Regions from separate parts of the Paenibacillus sp. FSL H3-0469 genome, predicted to be linked through region 2. Evidence: a T-box and tRNA genes for the amino acid it is inferred to sense, from the RefSeq annotation. Region 2 holds a T-box; the other holds one or more tRNA genes.
The links. The T-box of region 2 lies ahead of NSS83_RS15065 (glutamine--tRNA ligase/YqeY domain fusion protein). A T-box ahead of a tRNA ligase gene usually reads a tRNA of that ligase, here a tRNA-Gln.
Positions count from the first base shown of each region.

Region 1 (4,775 bases), 2.0 Mb from region 2:
GCGCTGCTCCAGGATTGCTCCAATAAGCGGCTGCAGGAAGTTCCTGCTCTCCTTGCGGTAGGCCGGGGTGCCCATTTGAATAATATCCGCGATATTCTCCAGCAGGCCATTTTGCCGCGATTTCTCCTTCTGATGAGTACCCATCACCTTGTCATACGCAGAATGAAACCCCGGTGGAATTCTATCCTGGTTCAGCACCGAAGGCAGCAAAGAGAACGCCAGCGACTCCTGCTCCGAGAAATCCAGCGGATACAAAAAGAATTTCCCCATGAACCGGTAGCCCGTACCTCTTCCTTCATTCGTAACCGGTGCAAAGTGGCTGATCACCTCAAGATCCCTGTAGATCGTTCTAATATTCACCTCGCACCTAAAGGCCAAGTCTGCTGCGGTAATCCCCGGGTTCGACTGAATGGCGTTAATGATTCTGAAAATCCGTATTACTTTTTCTGTCATAACAAATGCTCCTCAGCTTCCAAGTAAGTGTTGCCTATGATCCAATAGTCCAATAGTTATACTATATCAGTTCTATAGAAACATAACGCCCTTCAATACTATTGCAATCCCGGCCCTTACAACAAAATCCCCCAGCGGGTAAACGATATTGGTACCTCTATACCACGCTTACAGGGAGCACACTTTTCTCCATCAACCTGCCTTCTCACCATCTCTCTGCCTTCTGGCGGCCGCTTAACAGCTACAGCCCTTAGCGCTCTGGCACATTGATACCTCTGAATTCTATTGTGATCGGTTTTTCGTATAGCATCCGTCCCATATAGCTCCTCAGCAGCGAATGTATTCGGTTGGTCGCACACATCCGCCTCCATATAACTCTTCAGCAGCGAATGTATTCGGTTGGTCACACGCGTTCTGAAGTATTTTTCCTTTCATGGTGGCACTCCTGTCCCTGCCTCTTGTCAATTCTAAGCGTTCTCTCTCACCGCCCGCTTGATCGGAGCCGAATTGTTGCACATCTTACAGGATTTCTCTAGAAATGTTACGGGCTACGGTACATTGTTGAATCATTTGCAGGAATTCCGGTGTTTAGTACAAATTAGCGCTGGCAATGTTGTATTTCATGCAGGATTTCTGAATCCGGCGCTTCTATTGAGCAGTATTCCTGCACTTCTTGCAGGATTTCTCTAAATGTTACGGCCTGCGGAGCGTAGAGCCCATTTCTCATTGGAGCAGCATCAATTGTATTCGGATTTCCGCACACATTTCCTAAATAAAGGACAAGACAAAATCATCCTAACGGATGAATAAAATTACCTTTGCGCGAACACAATGTATGCTGTTTTCCACATACATTTGGTCCGTATGCTGCTATGCCTGCCCATTGTATTCAGTTTAAGCATACCTTTAGCCTTCAGTCACATTCAGCATCGAAGTCATTCTACGAATCCTTCCAAGAACTCTCATCTACAAATTTACACACACCTTTTCCACAGCAGCAGGAAACTATAGTTTCCTAATACAACAAAAAAGTCCGTCTTCCCCATAGGGCTGACGGACACAGATGATACAAATATAAGCGGGTGATGGGAATCGAACCCACGCTATCAGCTTGGAAGGCTGAAGTTCTACCATTGAACTACACCCGCATAGGTGAAATGAAATATCGGGATGACACGATTTGAACATGCGACCCCCTGGTCCCAAACCAGGTGCTCTACCAAGCTGAGCTACATCCCGTTAATAAAAATGGCGCGCCCTGAGAGATTCGAACTCCCGGCCTTTTGATTCGTAGTCAAACGCTCTATCCAGCTGAGCTAAGGGCGCAAAATCTATATGGAGCGGACGACGGGAATCGAACCCGCGACCCTCGCCTTGGCAAGGCGATGCTCTACCGCTGAGCCACGTCCGCAAAAACATGGTGCGCGTGAAGGGACTTGAACCCCCACGTCGTGAAACGCCAGATCCTAAGTCTGGTGCGTCTGCCATTCCGCCACACGCGCACACGTTACAAGAAAATGGTGAGCCATGAAGGACTCGAACCTTCGACACCCTGATTAAAAGTCAGGTGCTCTACCAACTGAGCTAATGGCTCTCATAAGAGAAACAATCCGAAAAAGATGGCTGGGGATATAGGAATCGAACCTATGAATGACGGAGTCAAAGTCCGTTGCCTTACCGCTTGGCTAATCCCCAATATTATAATTAGCAAAGTACTACGGAATCGGATGGATACTCTATACTTCGAGATATAGGATGCTCAATCCCTTAAGTCTTAATACCATTTAAAATGGCGGAACCGACGGGATTCGAACCCGCGATCTCCTGCGTGACAGGCAGGCATGTTAGGCCAACTACACCACGGTTCCAGATTTAGCGTTTGGGGCCCCCCGGAAAGTATTCGGAATATGCTATAGAGCACATCTTCACTTTGTGGGGAACAATTGCGGGGGCAGGATTTGAACCTGCGGCCTTCGGGTTATGAGCCCGACGAGCTACCGGGCTGCTCCACCCCGCGTCATTGTACAAAATCTATTCGGTTAAGATAGATGGTGGAGGCTGAGGGGTTCGAACCCCCGACCCTCTGCTTGTAAGGCAGATGCTCTCCCAGCTGAGCTAAGCCTCCATATATGACTCGTATGGGATACTCTTCACTCCGTTACGAGATTGCGAAGTATTCCTTACGATGCCTAAGCTTCAACGAACCCAGGGAATTCTCATCCCATCATTCAAAGAAAATAGTGGTGACTCGTATGGGATTCGAACCCATGTTACCTCCGTGAAAGGGAGGTGTCTTAACCCCTTGACCAACGAGCCATGCTGTATGAAAAGTATTGCTACGGAGAGAGGGATACTCTTCACTTCGTTACGAGATTGCGATGTAGTGCTAACGAAGCTTATGCTCCAACGAACCACGGAGGGTTCTCATCCCTTTGCAGGGAGGTAACGCTACGGAGAGAGAGGGATTCGAACCCTCGAGACGCTTGTGGCGCCTACACGATTTCCAATCGTGCTCCTTCGGCCAAACTCGGACACCTCTCCATATGGCTCCCCGAACAGGACTCGAACCTGTGACAACTCGATTAACAGTCGAGTGCTCTACCAACTGAGCTATCAGGGAATATGTAACCAATTAGGGCAAAAAAAATACCACAGTGTGTGTGGATGGTCCGCTTGGCGGCGTCCTACTCTCCCAGGACCCTTCGGTCCAAGTACCATCGGCGCTGGAGGGCTTAACGGTCGTGTTCGGGATGGGTACGTGTGGAACCCCTCCGCTATCGCCACCAAACGGGCATTTACAGCGTAAATGCTTCAGGAATTTGATTCCTGAAAACTGAATCCGAAACGAATCTGCGTGATAGAAATTTTGGATAAGCCCTCGACCGATTAGTATTGGTCAGCTCCATGCATTGCTGCACTTCCACCTCCAACCTATCTACCTCGTCGTCTTCAAGGGGTCTTACATACTGGGAAATCTCATCTTGAGGGGGGCTTCACGCTTAGATGCTTTCAGCGCTTATCCCGTCCGTACGTAGCTACTCAGCCATGCTCCTGGCGGAACAACTGATGCACCAGCGGTACGTCCATCCCGGTCCTCTCGTACTAAGGACAGCTCCTCTCAAATTTCCTGCGCCCACGACAGATAGGGACCGAACTGTCTCACGACGTTCTGAACCCAGCTCGCGTACCGCTTTAATGGGCGAACAGCCCAACCCTTGGGACCTACTTCAGCCCCAGGATGCGATGAGCCGACATCGAGGTGCCAAACCTCCCCGTCGATGTGGACTCTTGGGGGAGATAAGCCTGTTATCCCCAGGGTAGCTTTTATCCGTTGAGCGATGGCCCTTCCATGCGGTACCACCGGATCACTAAGTCCGACTTTCGTCCCTGCTCGACTTGTAGGTCTCGCAGTCAAGCTCCCTTATGCCTTTGCACTCTGCGAATGATTTCCAACCATTCTGAGGGAACCTTTGAACGCCTCCGTTACTCTTTAGGAGGCGACCGCCCCAGTCAAACTGCCCGCCTGACACGGTCCCCGTACCCGATAAGGGCACTAGGTTAGAACCTAGATACGATCAGGGTGGTATCCCAACGGCGCCTCCGCAGAAGCTTGCGCTCCTGCCTCCACGGCTCCCACCTATCCTGTACAGATCGTACCCAAATTCAATATCAAGCTGCAGTAAAGCTCCATGGGGTCTTTCCGTCTTGTCGCGGGTAACCTGCATCTTCACAGGTATTAAAATTTCACCGGATCTCTCGTTGAGACAGCGCCCAAGTCGTTACGCCATTCGTGCGGGTCAGAATTTACCTGACAAGGAATTTCGCTACCTTAGGACCGTTATAGTTACGGCCGCCGTTTACTGGGGCTTCGGTTCACAGCTTCGGATTGCTCCTAACCGCTCCCCTTAACCTTCCAGCACCGGGCAGGCGTCAGCCCGTATACTTCGCCTTACGGCTTCGCACAGACCTGTGTTTTTGCTAAACAGTCGCTTGGGCCTTTTCACTGCGGCCCCCTCGGGCTATTCACCCTACCGAGGCACCCCTTCTCCCGAAGTTACGGGGTCATTTTGCCGAGTTCCTTAACGAGAGTTCTTCCGCGCGCCTTAGAATTCTCTTCTCGCCTACCTGTGTCGGTTTGCGGTACGGGCACCTTCTCCTGACTAGAGGCTTTTCTTGGCAGTGTGAGATCATGACCTTCGCTACTGTAATTTTCGCTCCCCATCACAGCCCAGCCTTACGGTGTGCGGATTTGCCTACACACCAGCCTCACTGCTTAGACGGACATCCATCAGTCCGCGTCACTACCCTCCTGCGTCACCCCA
Region 1 is NZ_CP150302.1:5,495,119-5,499,893, reverse strand. It holds gene NSS83_RS24225 (WYL domain-containing protein) at 1-453, opposite strand, end outside; tRNA gene NSS83_RS24220 (tRNA-Gly) at 1,531-1,601, opposite strand; tRNA gene NSS83_RS24215 (tRNA-Pro) at 1,619-1,692, opposite strand; tRNA gene NSS83_RS24210 (tRNA-Arg) at 1,703-1,779, opposite strand; tRNA gene NSS83_RS24205 (tRNA-Gly) at 1,790-1,864, opposite strand; tRNA gene NSS83_RS24200 (tRNA-Leu) at 1,872-1,955, opposite strand; tRNA gene NSS83_RS24195 (tRNA-Lys) at 1,972-2,047, opposite strand; tRNA gene NSS83_RS24190 (tRNA-Gln) at 2,074-2,148, opposite strand; tRNA gene NSS83_RS24185 (tRNA-Asp) at 2,244-2,321, opposite strand; tRNA gene NSS83_RS24180 (tRNA-Met) at 2,397-2,470, opposite strand; tRNA gene NSS83_RS24175 (tRNA-Val) at 2,503-2,578, opposite strand; tRNA gene NSS83_RS24170 (tRNA-Glu) at 2,695-2,769, opposite strand; tRNA gene NSS83_RS24165 (tRNA-Ser) at 2,905-2,994, opposite strand; tRNA gene NSS83_RS24160 (tRNA-Asn) at 2,998-3,073, opposite strand; rRNA gene rrf (5S ribosomal RNA) at 3,125-3,241, opposite strand; rRNA gene NSS83_RS24150 (23S ribosomal RNA) at 3,320-4,775, opposite strand, start outside.
Region 1: it encodes a tRNA-Gln, which carries the amino acid that the T-box ahead of NSS83_RS15065 (glutamine--tRNA ligase/YqeY domain fusion protein) is inferred to sense. The anticodon was not compared.

Region 2 (4,775 bases):
TATGCGGAGATCATCTTCGGTTTTCTTCAGGACCGTGCACAGAAGGGATTCACTACAGAGCCGGTAGTGGTGCTGGAACTGGGTGCAGGAGTGGGGCGTCTGGCGTTCCATGTGCTCCAGCAGCTGTGTGAGCTAATCCAGTATGCGGGCGTGCTGCTGCCGCCGTTCCGTTACGTGATGAGCGATCTGCCGTGGAAGAACATTGAGGGCTGGCAGCAGCATGAGGGTCTGAAGCCTTTTGTAGAGCAGGGAATGCTTGACTTTGCCCGCTTCGATGCGGTCCGGGATACGGAACTCTCCTTAACGCAGAGCGGATTGGTGATTAAGCCCGGGGAGCTGGGGCAGCCGCTGATGGTGATCGCCAACTACTTCTTCGACAGTATCCCGCAGGAGCTGCTCTATGTGGATGAAGGCAAGATCTATGAATGCGAGGTCTCGCTGAAATATCCTGAGCAGTCCGCTACGATGGGGCCATCCGAGGTGCTTCGTGATCTGGTGCCGGAATACCATTACAAGCGCGCAGCGGGCTATGAAGACAGCTCGTATCCGTATCATGAAGTGATTTCCTTCTATCTGGACAAGCTGGAGGATTCACATGTGCTGTTCCCGGAGGCAGCTTTGTCCTGCATGGAGCGTCTGGGTGCACTGTCCCGGGGAAGCTTCCTGCTGCTCACTGCCGATAAGGGCGATCACCGGCTGGAGAACTGGGAGTTTATCGAGCCGCCGAAGCTGATGCACCACGGCAGCATCTCGCTTACGGCGAATTATCATGCGCTGGTGCATTATTTTGAGCGGAAGGGCGCACATTCCCAGTTCACACAGCATCATTATAAAAATCTCAATGTGGGCTGCATCCTGATGCTGGAGGAGCCGATGCTGCATCCGCATACCCGGCTGGCCTACCGGCGGTTTGTCGAGCGGTTCGGGCCGGATGATTTCTTCAGCCTGAAGGTATGGATCGACAAGAATTACGACACCATCGGCATGCAGCAGATTCTGGCCTTCTGGCGGCTGGGGGGATATGACGCGGAGCTGTTCATTCAGAGCGCCGAGCGCATCTCAGCGCTGCTGCCGGATGCCAGCGACGAGGAGCTGCTGGACCTTCAGCGGGGGATCGACCGGATGTGGAGGGGCTTCTACCCGATGCCGCAAAAGTATGATCTGGCGCTGGACTGCGGCCTGCTGCTGTTCGAGATGGAGCAGTACGGGGAATCCCGCCGTTTCCTGGAGCATTCGCTGGCGACAAGTAGGGAGGAGCCGATAATTACCGTGCTGTACTGCCTGGCAATCTGCAGCTATGAGCAGGAGGATGATGAAGCGGCGCTGGATTATACGCGCAGGTCCCTGCTGATCGAGCCGGAGCATGAGGAAGCGCTGGAGCTGCTGGCTGCATTGAGCCTGGACCCGGCAGACGCTTAGGCTGCTGCTCCCGGCAGCCCGGCGTAAGTACTTTACACCCGGCGTGAGATTTGATATTCTGTATCCAATAATTTAAACGCGATGACGAGAAGAGTACATTCAGGTTCTTCCCTCACAGAGAGCTCCGGCTGGTGTGAAGGAGCAGGGAGGACTGAATGGAAACAAGCCTCTGAGCGGCTTACCGGAACCAGGCAGCAGCCGGGGATGGTACGACAGGAGCTCCTGTTATAGAGCTAGAGTATAAGCCCTGCCGGACGGCAGCGCCGTACTTGATGAGATTAATATGGTGACATATTAATAAACCTGGGGTGGTACCGCGAGAATTTCGTCCCCAAGACCATACGTCTTGGAGGTGAGGTTCTTTTTTGTTGTCCGGGAAGGCAGTATACCACCCATTTACAGGAGGAGATCGAATGACTGACGATATTGTTAATACGAATGAACCGGCTCTGCCGGAGAATTATATGGATAAGCTGATTAGAGAGGATGTGGAGGCCGGAGTCTTCAGCCGGGAGATTTGCACCCGGTTTCCGCCGGAGCCCAACGGCTATCTGCATATCGGGAGTGCTTTTGCCATCCACACGAATATGGGGATCGCCCGTAAGTATGGCGGACGCTTCCATCTGCGCTTCGATGACACGAACCCGCTCAAGGAGGATATGGAATATGTGGAGGCGATCATCCGTGACCTTGAATGGCTCGGCTGCAGTCCGGGGGAACATATCTACTACGGCTCCGATTATTCGGAGGAAATCTACCGCAGGGCAGAGATGCTCATTCTGAAGGGCAAGGCCTATGTCTGTGATCTGACGGCAGCAGAGATAACGGCTTACCGGGGGACATTAACCGGGCCGGGGACAGATAGTCCTTACCGCAGCCGCACGCCGGAAGAGAACCTGCGGTTGTTCCGGGCGATGCGCAAGGGGGAATACCCGAGCGGGGCCAAAGTGCTGCGGGCGCGGATTGACATGGCTTCGCCGAACATGAATCTGCGTGATCCGGTGCTGTACCGGATTATTCATGCAGAGCATTACCGTACAGGCAGTGCCTGGTGTATCTATCCCATGTATGATTTCGCTCATCCGATTCAGGATGCGCTGGAAGGGGTGACGCATTCACTGTGCTCAATCGAGTTCAAGGATCACCGGCCGCTGTATGAGTGGGTGCTGCGGGAGCTGGAAATCCCGGAAGCCCCGAGGCAAAAAGAATTCGGCCGGGTGAACCTGACGGGAGTGGTCACCAGCAAGCGGTATCTCCGGGAGCTGGTTGCCGGGAACTATGTAGACGGCTGGGATGATCCGCGGCTGCCTACGCTCAGCGGGCTGCGCAGACGGGGATTCACGCCGGAGAGCATCAGGGATTTCGTCCGGGAGATCGGGATGGTCCGGAATACGGCCATGGTGGATTTCTCGCTGCTGGAGCATTGCCTGAGACAGGACCTTAAGGCCAGGGTGCCGGCTGTTATGGCTGTGCTTGACCCGCTGAAGGTCGTGCTTACCAATTACGCAGCCGGGGCCTCCGAGCTGCTTCCGATCCCTAACAATCCTGAGAATACCGGGATGGGTTCAAGAGAGGTGCCGTTCTCCGGCACGCTCTATATCGAGCGGGCCGATTTCATGGAGGTGCCTGTGAAGGGCTTCCGCAGATTGGTTCCAGGCGGCGAGGTGCGGCTTAAGGGCGGTTATATTATCCGCTGCCATGAGGTCATTAAGGATGCGCAGACAGGAGCCGTCCTCGAACTGCGGTGCAGCTACGACCCGGAGACCAAAAGCGGCGGTGCACTCAGCGGCCGGAAGGTGAAGGGAACCGTGCAATGGGTCTCCGCTGCTCATGCGCTGAAGAGTGACGTATACCTGTATGAGCAACTGCTGACGGATAACAACGGGCCGAAGGAGGAAGGCGAGAGCTGGGAGGAATACATCAATCCGGGTTCCGTAACTCTGCTTAAGGATTGCCTGCTGGAGCCGCTTGCGGGTAACCCTCAGCCCGGGGATACCTACCAGTTCCTGCGTCACGGCTATTTCTGCATCGACAGCAGGCATAGCACAGCTCAGAAGCTGGTGTTCAACCGAATCGTCCCGCTTAAGGACACCTGGAAGGGCAACGCAACACCATCAGCTGAAGCGTAATAAATACAAGACCTTTCTCACACATTCTGCGAACGCTGTACAGACTGGCTGCGCCAAGGCAATTTATTAAAAGCTTAAAGAGTTACACAATCAGCGATGCCCCTGTTATAGGAGCATCGCTGATTTGCGTGATGCGTCTGCCAAGCTGCCTGCACTTTGTACATTAGATTGCATTTGCACAAAGTACAATCACTCCAGCAGAGGAGTCAACTCGATAATGGGAGCGGGTAATAACATAAGGCATAAGCCTCACTTTATAGGGCTGAATCACATAATATGGGTGAAGGATTAGGCGTGCAGGCATAAGCTCAGGCAGCGTATGAAAACCCAGTGAAAATACATTTACAATTCTCATCTTGAGGATTATAATAAAAACAAATCAAATGTTGCACCAGGGAAACTTTCGTGTGTATAGACAACTTTTTCCGGGCAAGAGGAGGACAGAACATGATGGAGCAAAATACCGCAGTAGAATCATCCCCTATCCTAAAGGGTCATGCAGTTCATACTAACAAACATTCGGCACAATCGGTGCTTAACGGAGATGTCAAAGGACTGAAGAGACTTCTTCCTTTTCTGGGCCCGGCATTTATAGCTTCCGTAGCTTATCTGGACCCCGGCAATTTCGCCACTAATATTACCGCAGGCTCGAAATACGGGTATCTGCTGCTCTGGGTCATTTTCGCCTCGAATCTGATGGCCGTACTAATTCAATCCTTATCCGCCAAGCTTGGCATTGCTACCGGCAAGAATCTGCCTGAGATCGCGCGGGAGCAATTCCCGAAGGGCGTATCGATCTTCCTGTGGATTCAGAGTGAAATCGTCATTATCGCCACCGATCTTGCTGAATTCATCGGCGCGGCGCTCGGGCTTTATCTGTTATTCGGCATACCGATGCTTCCGGCTGCACTGATTACTGCTGTAGGGTCATTTGCCATTCTGGAGCTGCAGCGTCGCGGTTACCGCACGCTTGAGGCCGGAATCGCCGGTATGGTGATGATTGTTGTGCTGGCTTTTGCATTCCAGGTCATTATGGCGAAGCCGGATGCAGGCAGTGTCCTGACCGGAATGTTCACTCCCAGATTCGAAGGCGTGGACAGCGTGCTGTTGGCTGCCGGAATTCTCGGTGCAACGGTCATGCCCCATGCAATTTATCTGCATTCTTCGCTGACCCAGAGCCGTGTAATCGGAATTGATGAGCGTGAGAAGAAGCAGATCTTCCGGTTG
Region 2 is NZ_CP150302.1:3,490,740-3,495,514, reverse strand. It holds gene NSS83_RS15070 (tetratricopeptide repeat protein) at 1-1,419, shown strand, start outside; T-box leader at 1,492-1,755, shown strand; gene NSS83_RS15065 (glutamine--tRNA ligase/YqeY domain fusion protein) at 1,833-3,548, shown strand; gene NSS83_RS15060 (Nramp family divalent metal transporter) at 3,996-4,775, shown strand, end outside.